3 regions of the Pantoea sp. UBA4549 genome follow, and region 1 is predicted to be linked to each of the others. Evidence: predicted binding sites of a transcription regulator. Region 1 holds the regulator's gene; each other region holds the start of a gene.
What was found. Region 1 encodes CRP, which controls carbon source genes, mostly activating them, when cyclic AMP is high. Its sites were predicted from a motif close to ATGTGANNNNNNTCACAT; they were not measured.
Positions count from the first base shown of each region.

Region 1 (5,180 bases):
GCCGCTGGCGCTGGCGCCCTGCAGTGAAAAACTGGATATCGGCTTTTCCCGCTTCTATCAGCATTATTTGCTGACGCAGCTGAAAAAGAATGCAATGCGCAAACTGCGCGCCTGGCCCGGCACGCTGCCGGTTGATGTGCTGCAGCTGCGCGCGTTTCGTCGTCTGCGCGAATTTGACGATGCGATCACCGCCCGCGCGCACGGTTTTCTCGACGCCAGCGATTACTATCAGCGCGCCAGCGCCCTGCCGCTGTTGACCGGCGTGCGCAAGCCGATGCTGATCATTCACGCCAAAGACGATCCCTTTATGACAGACGCGGTGATCCCGCAGCCGCAGCAATTGTCTGCCACAATTGAGTACCAGCTGACGCAGCAGGGTGGACACGTTGGCTTTGTCGGCGGCAGCCTGCTTAAACCCCATATGTGGCTGGAGCAGCGCGTGCCGGAGTGGCTCTCAACTTATCTGGATGGACAATTGTGATTATTCCGTGGCAGGAACTGGAAGTAACAACGCTGGAAAACCTGATTGAAAGTTTTGTCCTGCGCGAAGGCACTGACTACGGTGAGCAGGAGCGTAGCCTGGCGCAGAAAGTCGCTGACGTGCGCCGCCAGCTGCAGCAGGGCGAGGTGGTGCTGGTCTGGTCTGAGCTGCATGAAACGGTCAATATTATGCCGCGGCGCGAGTTTCGTGGCTGATGCGCTGCCGGATAATTCATGGTAACAATGCTCATCGCCCGATCTCACAGGGAGCACCCGTATGTCAGCCAGACACCCCGTTATCGCCGTTACCGGTTCCAGCGGCGCCGGTACCACGACAACCAGCCTTGCCTTCCGTAAAATTTTTCAGCAGCTGGGGCTGCATGCGGCCGAAGTAGAAGGCGACAGTTTTCATCGCTATACCCGGCCGGAAATGGATATGGCGATCCGTAAAGCGCGCGATCTGGGCCGTCACATCAGCTATTTTGGTCCGGACGCCAATGATTTTGGCCTGCTGGAGCAGACGTTCCGGCATTATGGTGAAAACGGCATCGGAGAGTCGCGTAAATATCTGCACACCTATGACGAAGCGGTGCCGTGGAATCAGGTACCGGGCACGTTTACCCCCTGGCAGCCGCTGCCGGAAAACACCGACGTGCTGTTTTATGAGGGCCTGCACGGCGGGGTGGTCACACAGCAGCATAACGTGGCAGAGCATGTTGACCTGCTGGTTGGCGTGGTGCCCATCGTTAACCTTGAGTGGATCCAGAAACTGGTGCGCGATACCAGCGAACGGGGCCACTCGCGCGAAGCGGTAATGGATTCCGTGGTACGGTCGATGGAAGATTACATCAATTACATTACGCCGCAGTTTTCCCGCACGCACCTTAACTTTCAGCGCGTACCGACCGTTGATACCTCCAATCCGTTCGCCGCCCGCGAGATCCCCTCACTGGATGAGAGTTTTGTGGTGATCCATTTTCGCGGCCTGGAAGGCATCGCTTTCCCCTATCTGCTGGCGATGATTCAGGGATCGTTTATTTCGCATATGAATACGCTGGTGGTACCGGGCGGCAAGATGGGGCTGGCGATGGAGCTGATTATGATGCCGCTGGTGCAGCGGCTCATCGAAGGCAAGCGGATTGAATAGGGTCAGTGCCTGCCAGTCGGCGTAACATCGGTCGCCATGAATGGCGACCCTGCATAGCCTGTTTCACGGGTACAGAGGGACGTGCAGCGGCGCCTGTTACAGCTCAACCACCTCGTGGCTATGGGTGATCTCCACGCCTTTGCCGAGCATGATCGCCACCGAGCAATATTTTTCTGCCGACAGGTCAACCGCTCGCGCTACCGCTTTCTCGCTCAGCGCTTTTCCACTGACGATAAAATGCAGGTTAATCTGTGTAAAAATACGTGGCGCTTCTTCACGCCGTTCTGAGGTGAGTTTGACCTCACAGTCAGCCACATCATTGCGCCCTTTTTGCAGGATCGACACCACATCAATCGCGCTGCAGCCACCGGCCGCCATCAGTACCATCTCCATCGGGCTTGGCGCTTTATCGCCTGAATTCCCGTCCATTAATAACTGATGTCCCGATGAGGATTCTCCGAGAAAGGTCAGCCCTTCCACCCATTTTACACGTGCCTGCATTATTCTTTCTCCTGAAGCGGCGTTTTGCGCCAGAGTACGCGTTCATCCGGCAAACAGCAATCGCCCGCCTGCTGAAGCGAGACAACACAAGACAGCCTGCAAAAGCTGTGCTACAAACAGAGCTGAAAATTTCTTCGTCGTGGCTGATGAAGACGGGCAGAATCAAAAGCAGAGCTTACACATCCGCCCGGATAATTTTTATTAACAGGACGCGCTGGACGATTTCATCGCCTGACAGGGAATGAATGCCCCTGTATTTTGGGCACGATTACAATAGAGGATAATAGCGAATGGTTCTCGGCAAACCGCAAACAGACCCTACACTCGAATGGTTCCTGTCCCATTGCCATATTCACAAATATCCATCCAAAAGCACGCTGATTCATCAGGGTGAAAAAGCAGAAACGCTCTACTACATCGTTAAAGGTTCCGTTGCGGTACTGATTAAAGATGAAGAAGGCAAAGAGATGATCCTCTCCTATCTCAATCAGGGAGATTTCATCGGCGAACTCGGCCTGTTTGAAGAGGGCCAGGAGCGCAGTGCCTGGGTGCGTGCGAAAACAGCCTGCGAAGTTGCTGAAATTTCATACAAAAAATTTCGTCAGCTGATTCAGGTTAACCCGGATATTTTGATGCGCCTGTCGGCGCAGATGGCACGTCGCCTGCAGGTGACATCAGAAAAAGTGGGTAACCTGGCCTTCCTGGACGTTACCGGCCGCATTGCACAGACGCTGCTTAATCTGGCTAAACAGCCGGATGCCATGACGCATCCTGACGGTATGCAAATTAAAATCACCCGTCAGGAGATTGGTCAGATCGTGGGTTGCTCACGGGAAACCGTTGGCCGCATCCTGAAAATGCTGGAAGATCAGAATCTGATCTCCGCACACGGTAAAACCATCGTCGTCTACGGCACCCGCTAAGCTGTTTCACCCCCACGGCGTGATGGCACCATCACGCCGTTTCTGTTTGCGATAAGCTGATGTGGCGCCGAATCATCTACCATCCCGAAGTCAACTACGCTCTGCGTCAGACGCTGGTGCTGTGCCTGCCTGTCGCGCTGGGATGGCTGTGTGGCGATCTGCAAAAAGGCCTGCTGTTCTCGCTGGTGCCCGCCTGCTGCAATATTGCCGGCCTTGATACGCCGCATAAACGTTTTTTCAAACGTCTGATCGTGGGCGGTACGCTTTTCGCCACCGGCAGTTTCCTGATCCAGTATCTCACTGACGCCGCGATCCCGCTGCCGCTTATTATGCTGGTGCTGCCGCTGCTTATTGGCGTGACGGGCGAAATCAGCCCGCTGCACGGACGTCTGCTGCCCGGCACGCTGATTGCCGCTATTTTTACGCTGAGTCTGGCAGGACGCATGCCGATCTGGGTGCCGCCGCTGCTCTATATTGGCGGCACGTTCTGGTATGGCCTGTTTAACTGGTTCTGGTACTGGCTGTGGAAAGAGCAGCCGATGCGTGAAACGCTGAGCCTGCTCTATCGTGAACTGGCGGATTACTGCGATGCCAAATATACCCTGCTGACGCAGCTGACCGATCCGGAGAAAGCGCTGCCACCGCTGCTGGCGCGTCAGCAGAAAGCAGTTGATCTGATCACCACCTGCTATCAGCAGATGCATATGCTCTCTGCCAGTCGCGACAACAGCCATAAGCGGCTGACGCGTGCTTTCCAGGTGGCACTCGATCTGCAGGAGCACATCGCTGTCAGCCTGCACCAGCCGGAGAAAGTGCAGAAGCTGGTCGAGCAGAGTCATGCCGAAGCCGTTATCCGCTGGAATGCAAAAACCATTTCGGCACAGCTCAGGCTGCTGGCGGATGCCATCCTCTATCATCAGTTGCCCGCCCGCTTTCAGATGGAAAAGCCGCTCAGCGCGCTGGAAAAGATAGCGCGGCAGCATCCGGATAATCCGGTTGGTCACTTCTGTCTTTATCATTTCAGCCGTATCGCCCGCGTGCTGCGCACTCAGAAACCGCTTTATACGCGCGACCTGATGGCCGATCGCCAGCGGCGTCTGCCGCTGCTGCCCGCCCTGCGCAGCTATCTGTCGTTCAGGTCCGGCGCCCTGCGCAGCGCAGCCCGCTTTGCCGTTATGCTGATGTTCGGCAGCTTTATTGCGCTGTTTTTCAATATTCCCAAGCCCTACTGGATCCTGATGACCATTATGTTTGTCAGTCAGAACGGCTACAGCGCTACGCGCGTGCGCATTCAGCACCGGGCGCTCGGGACCTTTGCCGGACTCCTGATTGCCGCCGCCTCGCTGCGTTTCGCCGTACCGGAGTCGATCGCGCTGCTGTTTATGCTGGCCATCACGCTGGCCAGTTATCTGGTGACGCGCAAATATTATGGCTGGTCGATGATTGGCTTTACCGTGACGGCGGTGTATTCACTGCAGCTGCTGTCGCTGAACGGTGCTCAGTTTCTGCTGCCGCGCATGATGGATACGCTGATGGGATGTCTGATTGCATTCGCCGGTATGATCTGGCTATGGCCGCAGTGGCAGAGCGGTTTGCTGCGGCAGAATGCGCACGATGCGCTGGAGGCCTATCAGGAGGCGCTGCGCATGCTGCTGGGGCCGGAACACTCGCCGGAAAAGCTGGCTTATCAGCGGGTAAAGGTGAATCAGGCACATAACGCGCTGTTCAATGCGCTGAATCAGGCGACCAGCGAACCCGGTTTCAACGCGCAGTATCTGAAGGATATGCGACTCTGGGTAACGCACAGTCAGTTCATCGTGGAGCATATCAACGCCATGACCATCCTGGCGCGTGAGCACACCATGCTGACGCCGGCGCTGGCAGAGCGCTATCTGCAGTCGTGCGAAATTGCGCTGCAGCGCTGCCAGCAGCGGCTGACTTACGACGGACCGGGCAGTGAGAACAATGTGATGGAGGCGCCGGAAAACCTGCATGAAGGGCCGGTGACCATTGTCGAGCAGCATGTTAAACGCATTTTGCAGCATCTCAGCGTCATGCACACCATCTCATCTCTGGCGTGGAGCCAGCGGCCGCATCATGGCCGCTGGCTGCGGGCTATCCGTCCGAAA
Region 1 is NZ_DGLH01000012.1:123,246-128,425, reverse strand. It holds gene B3041_RS12425 (hydrolase) at 1-481, shown strand, start outside; gene B3041_RS12420 (YheU family protein) at 478-696, shown strand; gene B3041_RS12415 (phosphoribulokinase) at 758-1,627, shown strand; gene B3041_RS12410 (OsmC family protein) at 1,724-2,128, opposite strand; gene crp (cAMP-activated global transcriptional regulator CRP) at 2,419-3,051, shown strand; gene B3041_RS12400 (YccS/YhfK family putative transporter) at 3,111-5,180, shown strand, end outside.

Region 2 (5,180 bases), on a different contig from region 1:
GGTGCGCTTCACGCAGTTCGCCCCGCACCACGCGGCTGAACGACTCCAGCATCTGCTCCAGCACGTCGCCCATACGCAGGGTCTCCCGTGCCGCATTGACCAGCGCCAGCGCAGGCGTATCCAGCGCGCTTTTATCCAGATGTCTGGGCTTGAGGTGCGCCTGATTCTCTGCGTCGTTGGCAATCATGCGCTGGCAGAGACGCGCCATCGGTGCTGCAAACGGCACCATGATCAGGCAGCGCGTCAGGTTGTAGAAAACGTGGAAAAAGATCACCAGCTCTTCATCATTCACCGGCAGCCGATCCAGCAAATCAGCGATGAAATCCACAAACGGCAGCACTGCAATGCTGCCGATAAGCTTGAACAGCAGGCTGCCGAGCGCCACCCGCTTACCTGCCGCATTAGAGCCGCTGGCGTTGATCATCGCCAGCAGGCCGCTGCCGAGGTTGGCACCAATGACCAGACAGAGCGCAACTTTGAAAGAGATCACGCCAGCAGCCGTCAGGGTCGCGGTGATCAGCACCGCCGCCAGGCTGGAGTAGCTGACGATGGCAAAAACGGCACCAATCAGCGCATCCAGCAGCGTATCGCCGGTTAGCGTAGAGAACAGCACCTGCACGCCCGCGGCCTGCGTGATCGGACGCGCAGCGGTGACAATCAGCTGCAGCGCCAGCAGGATCAGGCCAAGACCAATGGCGGCGCGGCCCATCTGTCCGACGCGCGTCTGTTTGCGGCTGAGGAAAAAGACCACGCCAAAAAAGATAAACAGCGGCGAGAGCCAGGAGAGATCAAAGGTCAGCACGCGCGCCATAATGGCTGTTCCGACGTCAGCCCCCAGCACCACCACCAGAGCAGGCGTAAGGCTGACCAGATTTTGCGCCACAAACGAGGTTACCAGCAGCGTAGTGGCGTTGCTGCTCTGCACCAGAGCGGTAACGCCAATGCCGGCCAGAAAAGCCATTGGCTTTTTTTCCACGCTGCGGCTCAGTACCCGCCGCAGATCGGCGCCGTAAACGCGCATGATGCCGGTGCGCACAATGTGCGTGCCCCAGACCAGCAGTGCGACAGCAGAAAGCAGATTAAGCAGAGTTAGCACGGTCGCAGGCTCCTGTACGCCAGGCAAAAAGCAGCCAGCTGCCTGCCTGGCGAGCACGGCAGCGGGGGAAGAACGGTATCGCACCGCATGAATTTTTCGTTAGATATAAATAACCTGAAGCGGTGTCGACCTGTTAACTGTAGCTGAATCCCACTCACCGCAATGAGATATCCACGGCGTTTACGGCGCGCCCGGCAGAGAACGGCGCTCTTAACGTCATATTGTGATTCAGATCACATTGCAGCATGATGGTGCCCTTCTCGTTTGCGCACTAAGGACGCAGCAATGACAGATAAATCAGCCGCCGGTCAGCTCATCGCGACGGTGCTGCAGTGGGTACTTAATATCGGCCTGTTGATCCTGGCCGTGATCCTGGTTGTTTTTCTCGGCAAGGAGACGATTCATCTGGCTAACGTGCTGTTCAGCACCGGTGAGCAGGCGTCATCCTATCTGCTGATTGAAGGCATTGTGATCTACTTTCTCTACTTTGAATTTATCGCGCTGATTGTGAAATATTTCCAGTCGGGCTATCACTTTCCGCTGCGCTACTTTGTTTATATCGGCATCACCGCCATTATCCGGCTGATTATTGTTGACCATAAAAATCCGTTCGACACGCTCTGCTATTCGGCCGCAATTCTGATTCTGGTGGTCACACTATGGCTGGCAAACAGCAACCGGCTGAAGCGCGAATAAACGGTCATTATTCTCCCTGGCGTTCGCGGCCGTGCCAGCGGCCGCGCTCTGCGGTAAACTGAGGCAACTTTTTTGCCGGAGATCGCCTGATGTCGCACGATGCGCTGCGCCAGTTATATGCCCTGCAGTGGCTATCCGCCTCCATCCCGCTGCCAGCACCCTTGCTCGACTGGCTGCTGGAAGAAGATTCCATGACGCGCCGTTTTGAGCAGCACTGCGGGCAGGTTACCGTTGAACCTCTCCGTGAAGGCTTTGTCAGCGCAGCGGAAGTGGCAGCGGAAGCTGCTTTTCTGCCGGATGATACGCGCTTCTGGCTGCGCGAAATCGTGCTGTGCGGCGACGGTGAGCCGTGGCTGCTGGGGCGCACCGTGGTGCCGGAAAGTACGCTGCAGGGACCGGAGCAGATGCTGCAGCAGCTTGGCACACGTCCACTGGGGCGCTATCTTTTTGCCTCTTCCGCGCTGAGCCGTGACTTTATTCATCCCGGCCAGGCCGGCGATCTCTGGGGACGGCGTTCGCGTCTGCGCCTGTCGGACAAGCCCCTTCTGTTAACTGAACTTTTTTTACCGGCATCGCCGCTTTACCGCGCGCTGCAGCAAGGATGAAACCGTGCAAAAATCATTAACTGCAAGCAAATGGCAGGCTTACAGCCGCCTGATGCGCATCGACAAACCTATCGGCACGCTGCTGCTGATGTGGCCTACGCTCTGGGCGCTGTGGCTGGCTGGCATGGCGGTGCCGCCGCTTCCGGTGCTGATCGTATTTGTGCTCGGCGTGATTGTGATGCGCGCTGCGGGCTGCGTCATCAACGATTACGCCGATCGAAACGTGGATGGCCACGTCAAACGCACCGCTGGCCGGCCGCTGGCGAGCGGGGCGGTTTCAGAGAAAGAGGCAAAGCTGCTGTTTGCTGCTCTGGGCCTGCTGGCATTTATGCTGGTGCTGACCATGAATCGCATGACCATCCTGCTCTCTTTTGGCGGGCTGGCGCTGGCGTGGGTCTATCCCTTTATGAAGCGCTATACCCATCTGCCGCAGGTGGTGCTCGGCGCAGCTTTTGGCTGGGCGATTCCGATGGGGTGGGCCGCCGTAAGTGAGTCCTTACCTTTAGTCTGCTGGCTGGTGTTCTTCGCCAACATCTGCTGGACGGTGGCCTACGATACGCAGTACGCCATGGTGGATCGCGATGACGATCTGAAAATAGGCGTCAAATCCACGGCGATTCTGTTTGGTCGTTTTGACAAGCTGATTATTGGCCTGCTGCAGCTGGCTGCGCTGGGGCTGATGGCGCTGGTGGGAAGCATACTGAATCTGAACGGGGCCTTCTACTGGTCACTGCTGGCTGCCGGCGCGCTGTTTGTCTATCAGCAGAGCCTGATCGCCCGGCGCGAACGTGACGCCTGCTTTCAGGCGTTTCTGAACAATAACTACGTGGGGCTGGTGCTGTTTGCGGGTGTGCTGCTGAATACGCAGCCGTTTCTGGCGCTGTTCTGAACCGGCAGGGACGCATAAGAGCGTCCCTGCCTGCCTGCCTTACTCGTGTGCGACCGCACTTTCAATTGTCAGACGCACATCGCTGGTGACCAGCTCCGCCAGCATCTGCCACATCACGTGCGTGCGCTCCGCATCGGCATCACCGGAGTCGCTGATATAACGCTCATCGCGCAGCGTCAGCACCAGCGTGGTAAACACCGCTTTATCAAAGAACTCCGGAGCATTGATACCGTGCAGCACTGACAGACGCTGCGCCAGCGTACGACTCTCTTTCTCCAGCGTGCCACGGTTAATCGTGGGTTTGGCGCTGAGAATGGCAAAGGTGATCGCAAAGCGCTGCAGCGTTTCACGAATACCGGCCGCCAGCAGCTGCAGCGTGCGGTAGCGCGCGGCGCTCAGCTTAATCTGCCCGTCCAGCTGCGTCACCAGACCCTGCCGCGCCATCTCCGCACACAGCGCATTAAGCAGCGCCGGCAGTTCAGCACTTTCCCAGCGCAGGAACAGCTCACTTTTCAGCATCGGATAGACCAGACTCACCTGACGCAGAAGCTCGGCTTCACTGATTTCGCGGTGCTGCTGCACAATCGCCGCAATCAGCGACGGCATCACCAGCATATGCTGAATGTTATTGCGGTAGTAGGTCATCAGCACGGCCTGCTCGCGCGGCAGAATAATAATATCGCCGATGCTGTCCTGCTCGGTTTCGAACTTGTTCATGCCCATCGCGTGATCCAGCAGCGCTTCGGCGCTCAGATCGGGCACCGTGGCTTCCGGTGAATAGGGCACGTTGCGCAGCAGCTGCGTGTAACACTCCAGCTGCTCCGTCAGCTGCTCACGCGTCAGTGAGCGCTGACGCGACGCCAGCAGCGCGGTCACACACAGGTTCATGGCGTTGGCCGCACCCGCTTCGTTAATACGTACCATCAGGCTGGCAGCGATATCGTTCACCGCTGGCGTCATCCACGCGGGGCGCTGCGGATCGATAGGGTCAATCGCCTCGCGCCACTCAGGAATATGCTTGTTCAGATAGTTAACCAGCGGCAGCGGTTCACCAAAGTTAACGTAGCCCTGACCAAGATTGCGCAACTTACGCAGGCCGCGCACCATCTGCACAAAGCCCTCTTTCTCTTTCGCCGCGCCGCGCAGCTCTTTGGCGTAAGTCCCCACTTCCATTACATGCTCATAGCCGATGTAAATCGGGACAAAGGTGATCGGGCGGCTGCCGCCGCGCAGCAGCGCCTGCAGCGTCATGGAGAGCGTGCCGGTTTTGGGATCGAGCAGGCGACCGGTGCGCGAGCGCCCGCCCTCAACAAAGTACTCAACCGAGTAGCCACGGCTGAACAGCTCGCCCAGATATTCGCGGAATACGGTGGAGTAGAGTTTATTGCCCTTGAAAGTACGGCGAATAAAGAAGGCCCCCAGCCGGCGGAAAATCGGTCCGGCTGGCCAGAAGTTGAGATTGATACCGGCAGCGATGTGCGGCGGCACCAGTCCCTGATGATAAAGCACGTAGGAGAGCAGCAGGTAATCCATATGGCTGCGGTGGCAGGGCACATAGACTATTTCATGGCCATCCTGCGCCAGCTGACGCACGCGCTCGCCGCCGTTTACGTTAATGCCCTGATAGAGCCGGCTCCAGAGCCAGCCCATGATGCGGTCGGTGACGCGGATCGCCTCGTACGAGAAGTCCGCCGCGATCTCTTCCATCATCTCAACGGCGTTTTGCTGCGCTTTTTCATGCGAAATCTTTTTGCTGCGCGCTTCATCCTCAACGGCTTTTTCAATCGCTTTCGACTGCAGCAGTTTGTTGAACAGATCCTGACGGGCAGGCAGGCTGGGTCCTACCGCAGCCAGACGCTGACGGGCAAAATGAATACGCGCCACGCGTGCCAGT
Region 2 is NZ_DGLH01000001.1:678-5,857, forward strand. It holds gene B3041_RS00005 (Na/Pi cotransporter family protein) at 1-1,096, opposite strand, end outside; gene psiE (phosphate-starvation-inducible protein PsiE) at 1,382-1,792, shown strand; gene ubiC (chorismate lyase) at 1,882-2,397, shown strand; gene ubiA (4-hydroxybenzoate octaprenyltransferase) at 2,402-3,286, shown strand; gene plsB (glycerol-3-phosphate 1-O-acyltransferase PlsB) at 3,326-5,180, opposite strand, start outside.
Region 2: a site for CRP is predicted at 1,318-1,335, ahead of psiE (phosphate-starvation-inducible protein PsiE). Genes of this name have one in related genera too.

Region 3 (5,180 bases), on a different contig from region 1:
TGGATCAAACACAAGCCCGATCAGAGAGATAGCCAGAATAGTCAGCAGGATCCCGCCGGGTACGCGGCGTTTTTCCAGACCAAAGATTGCTGCCAGACCCACCAGCGACATGATGACCGGGAACGCGGTGAAGTCGCCCAGCGCCACCGGCAGGCCTGCGGCCGGATTTTTCACCACCAGGCCAATACCGTCTGCCGCAATCAGCAGTAAGAACAGGCCAATCCCTACGCCGGTACCGTGCGCCACGCCCATTGGCAGGTTTCGCAGGATCCAGGCGCGGATACCGGTCACCGAGATAAACGTGAACAGTAATCCCATCAGGAATACGGCACCCAGCGCTACCGGCACGCTGATATGCTGCCCAAGCACCAGGCTGAATGCAGTGAAGGCGGTAAGTGAAATAGCACAGCCGATAGCCAGCGGCAGATTAGCCCACAATCCCATTAAAAGAGAGCCAAAACCGGCGACCAGGCAGGTGGCAACGAACACTGCCGTCGGGGAAAAACCCGCTTTACCAAGCATGCCCGGCACCACAATAACCGAGTAGACCATCGCCAGGAAGGTGGTGAGCCCCGCCAGCACTTCCTGACGCACGTTACTGCCGCGTGCTGAAATGTGGAACCAGGCGTCCAGTTTTCCACTGGCCGGGCGTGAGTCGCCAGACATAATTATTCCTCTGCATATTTTAGATGTAAGTCGCCGCACAGCTGCTGCTTACGCATCACCCTGGTGGGGATTTCTCAAAGAGAAAAGAGGCGCAAACGATTACGCAGCTATGTACTTCCCGTCAAAGAGGGAGAGATAAAAAGGCAGGCGATTATCTGGCGTTTGGGGTGCCATTTTCAACTGTTAATCGTCGCCGGACAGGATTAAACGACACCGGAGAGCGATCCGGGGCGCATGAATGCGCCCCCTGCGGCGGCACCGGCACCCTGGCCCACGCGGTTATCGGATTCCGGGGCGCATACGGTTTTTGTAGGGACGCCATTAATGGCGCCCTGGCCCGCGGTTATCGGATCCGGCCGCATGCGGTTTTGTAGGGGCGCCATTAATGGCGCCCTGGCCCGCATGGTTATTCGACCCGGGGCGCATTAATGCGCCCCCTACGGCGGCACCGGCGCTCTGCCCCCATGCGGTTATCGGATCCGGGCTACATACGGTTTTGTAGGGGCGCCATTCATGGCGCCCTGGTCCGCATGGTTATTCGGCCTGGGGCGCATTAATGCGCCCCCTACGGCGGCATCGGCGCCCTTGGCCCATGCGGTTTTTTGCAGGGGCGCCATTCATGGCGCCCTGGCCCGCGGTTATCGATCCGGGGCGCATGAATGCCTCCCTGCGGGAACACACTCAGTCGCTGAACTTAATCGGGCCGCCCTGCTTCAGCGCCCGCTGCCAGCCGGCGCGCTGCTGCATCTCCTCCAGCCAGCGGGTGGTGGCAGGTAGATTGTGCAGGCCGCCGCGCATCTGCAGCGCCAGCAGCGGAAAACTCATCTGAACATCAGCGATGCTGAAACGCGGGCCGGCAAAAAAAGGGTGCTGGCTTAAGTGCTGTTCAATCACGCGGGTATGCAATGCCAGCTGCTTATTCAGCCAGGCCTTCTCAAGACCTTTACTCATGGCGCGACTAATTGGGCGCAGCAGCCAGGGCACCGGTTTTTTGCTTAGCTGCGCAAAGACCAGTTTGATGATCAGCAGCGGCATCAGCGAGCCCTCGGCGTAATGCAGCCAGTAGCGCCCCTGAATCTGTTCATCTTCATTGCTTAGCGTCAGCTGCTGCTCGCTGTCATATTTCAGCTGCAGATACTCCAGAATGGCACCGGACTCGGCAATGACGCGGTTGCCATCGGTTATCACCGGTGATTTACCCAGCGGATGTACCTTCTTCAGCTCGTCAGGGGCCAGCATCGTATTTTCCCGCTGATAACGTTTGATCTGATACGGTACCGCCAGCTCTTCCAGCAGCCATAACACACGATGTGAACGGGAGTTTTCCAGATGATGAACAGTGATCATACACAGCTCCTTGCTGATAAAGGTATCGCACCAGTATAGCGGATTAACGCCCCTGCTCATCCTGCTCCGGGTCAAGCAGCACGGCGCCTGAGCCCTGCTGTGCCAGCCGGTCGCCGGGGTTACGTAACGGACAGTCACGCATCGACAAACAGCCACAGCCAATACACCCATCCAGATCGTTCCGCAGCCGCGTCAGCGTCTCAATGCGCTTATCCAGCTCCTCACGCCAGTGCTGTGTCAGCGCATCCCACTCCTGCGTTGACATACGTTTATTCGCCGGCACATGCATCAGGCTCTCACCTACCGTCGCCAGTGGAATACCGATACGCTGCGCAATTTTAATGATCGCCACGCGGCGCAGTACGTCACGGCTGTAGCGTCGCTGATTGCCGCTGTTACGGGTGCTGGAGATCAACCCTTTGGTTTCATAAAAGTGCAGTGCCGAGACCGCTACGCCGCTACGTTTCGCCACTTCCCCCGGCGTCAGCACCGGCTTTGGATAGTTACGCTCTTTTTTTACCATCAGCCTTTACCTCAAGTTAACTTGAGGAACTATACTCGCTCACCATCAAAAGTACGAATTTCTCACCGGGTGACACCCTTTCAGAAGGATGAGGCTATGATGCAACAGGAAATCATTCATTCACTGACTAACTGGATCGATCAGAATCTGGATAAAGCACTGTCAATTGATGATGTGGCGGCAAAATCGGGTTACTCAAAATGGCATCTGCAGCGTATGTTCCGTACCGTGACGAAACAGACGCTGGGTGGCTATATTCGTGAACGGCGTCTGACAATGGCGGCAGAAGCGCTGCTGCAGACGCAGCGGCCGGTTTTTGATATCGCTATGCAGTATGGTTACGACTCGCAGCAAACCTTTTCACGCGTGTTTCGTCGGCAGTTTTCACAGACCCCTACCGCGTATCGTCACGCGATGCGTCGTCAGGCTATTGCCCAGCGACCTCGCCTGCTCAGCTTTGGCTGCAGCGACACAATGAACAGTTTTGCTCAGCGTACCACCGGTGAATGTTGTCCTGTCCGGTGATCGGTGCGCCTGATACACAGGCGCCCCCCTCTTCAGCTTCACACCCTCCCCTTAGCCCGGCAGTTACGGGTACAAAATTTGTTCAAAATTTCAAACTCGCTGATATAATGTGATCCAAATCACACTTATTATGACGTGAGAGCGTTTCCTGACGCGCTCTTTGCCGTCAGTGATGTCCGGTTAATGTCAGGGATATCACTGATTCAAAGGGGTTTTTTCTCAATGGCTACGTTAACAACCAGCTTACTGGTGATGCGCTGGGGTATTCTGAGCGCCGTTCTGATGTTTCTCGCCAGCTCAATGAAAATAAAACTGCGGCAAAAGAGTCATCCGGTTATGGCGTTGCTGTGTGGCGGTCTTGGCGTGGGAATGTCCTGCTGGTTTGTGACCGGCCTGCTGGGGATTACGCTGAGCATGGAGAACGTGCATAACTTTATGCAGATTAGCAAACAGGCTTTTATTGATGTGATGAGTCAGGCGCCGGCTGAGTGGCCAATACCCTGAACAGAGCGCATAAAAAACCCCGCGCCGCGGGGTTCTTTATATTGCTGTACGATCAAATTTTCTTCAACACGGCGGGAATACCGACTTCCGCAACCGAAACGCCCGGTCTCTTCGTACCGCGACGATCCTGAATCCACATATCACCCATCATCTGGTCCAGACCGCGGTCCAGGCCGGTTACCAGCCCGGCACCCGGCGTGAAGGTCAGCTCACCGAAGTAGATCTCTTCCCCATGGATGTACCAGTCAACGCGTACATAGTCGAAATCGCTGGCCAGCGTCTTACTCAGCGCCAGCGCCTTCTGCAGCTGCGGTAAAATGGGCTCAACATCCAGGCCGGTATCGCGGATCTTGTGATACGCCTCATTCAGATTATTGACGTAAAAGTTCATCGACAACAGCGGGTTGCAGCGGTTGTAGATCACCTGCAGCACATATTCAAAATTGCCATCGCGCTTGTTGAACATGTGAAATTTGTAGTCAATCGGCGCACTTTTGCCATCACCGATATACTGCTCTACCAGAATACGCGGCTTAATGTAGCGATAGTGGATTTCACGCGCTTCATTAGCGAAATCCGTTTTCAGCCAGCGATGACAGTCGCTGATGATCTGCTGCTTCTTCAGCGCATCCGGCTCTTCCAGCAGGATTTCAACCATGTTAGAGCCATGGTTAGGCTTGATCACAGTATTCTTCCACTGCGACAGCGTATGGAGCGAATGCGGATCGCTGGTTTCATAGACCAGCGGGATCAGATACTCACTGCCTACCTTCTCAGCAATGTATTCACGTACTGAATACTTGTCCGACAGGCGACCATAGATTTGATAGTCGCCATACACAAATTTGCGATACAGCACCTTCTCGTTAAACACCTTTGGCTCGCGCAGATTAGGCAGCTTACGGAATTTACGGAAGTAGTAGATGCGATCCTGCGTAGCCCAGGGCATCTTCTTGATAAAATACTGAACGCTTCTTCTGAGTTCTTCTTTCAACCTGAGCATATCTGACCTCATTTGTAGGTTTTGTAGTTGAGTGAGGAAACCTGAATTTTTTGAATGACGCCGTTTTTAAAGAAGTAATTCATTACGGTAAGGGAGAGCAGTTCAGTGATGAAGACGCTCCAGGCGGCACCCATAATGCCGTAGCCCTGAATCAGCCACCATGAGAGTGGCAGGCTGATGACCATCAGGCAGAGGATCTTCTTCAGCAGATAGTTAAACCCGCCCTCTTTGACCATGTAGCGGTAAGCTACGGTCCCCATTGCCGAAAAGCAGGTTGCTAACGACAGTAACGTAACGAGACTTCCCGATTGTGTGTACTCGTGACCATATAACGCGATGATGATCTTCTCGCCAAACATGGCGATCACCGCCAATAACAGCAATGAAACTCCCATGACATAGCCGTTCAGCCGCGCGGTGAGTTTGATTGCGGCTGCTCCACGCTCACGGAAAATTTCCGAAAAGCAGGAAGTGATGATGGCAACCGGGATAAAAATCCACGAAGCCGAAATAGTATTGGCCGCAGCGAACAGACCCAGATCGCGGGCTGAGGCGATACCGGCCAGGAACATCTGTGCCGCTTTCACCTGCACGGAGATAAAAATACTGGAG
Region 3 is NZ_DGLH01000001.1:27,219-32,398, reverse strand. It holds gene B3041_RS00155 (NCS2 family permease) at 1-666, opposite strand, end outside; gene B3041_RS00150 (glutathione S-transferase family protein) at 1,348-2,013, opposite strand; gene soxR (redox-sensitive transcriptional activator SoxR) at 2,057-2,536, opposite strand; gene soxS (superoxide response transcriptional regulator SoxS) at 2,633-3,061, shown strand; gene B3041_RS00135 (YjcB family protein) at 3,284-3,565, shown strand; gene B3041_RS00130 (ATP-grasp fold amidoligase family protein) at 3,618-4,568, opposite strand; gene B3041_RS00125 (polysaccharide biosynthesis C-terminal domain-containing protein) at 4,577-5,180, opposite strand, start outside.
Region 3: a site for CRP is predicted at 3,169-3,186, ahead of B3041_RS00135 (YjcB family protein). Genes of this name have one in related genera too.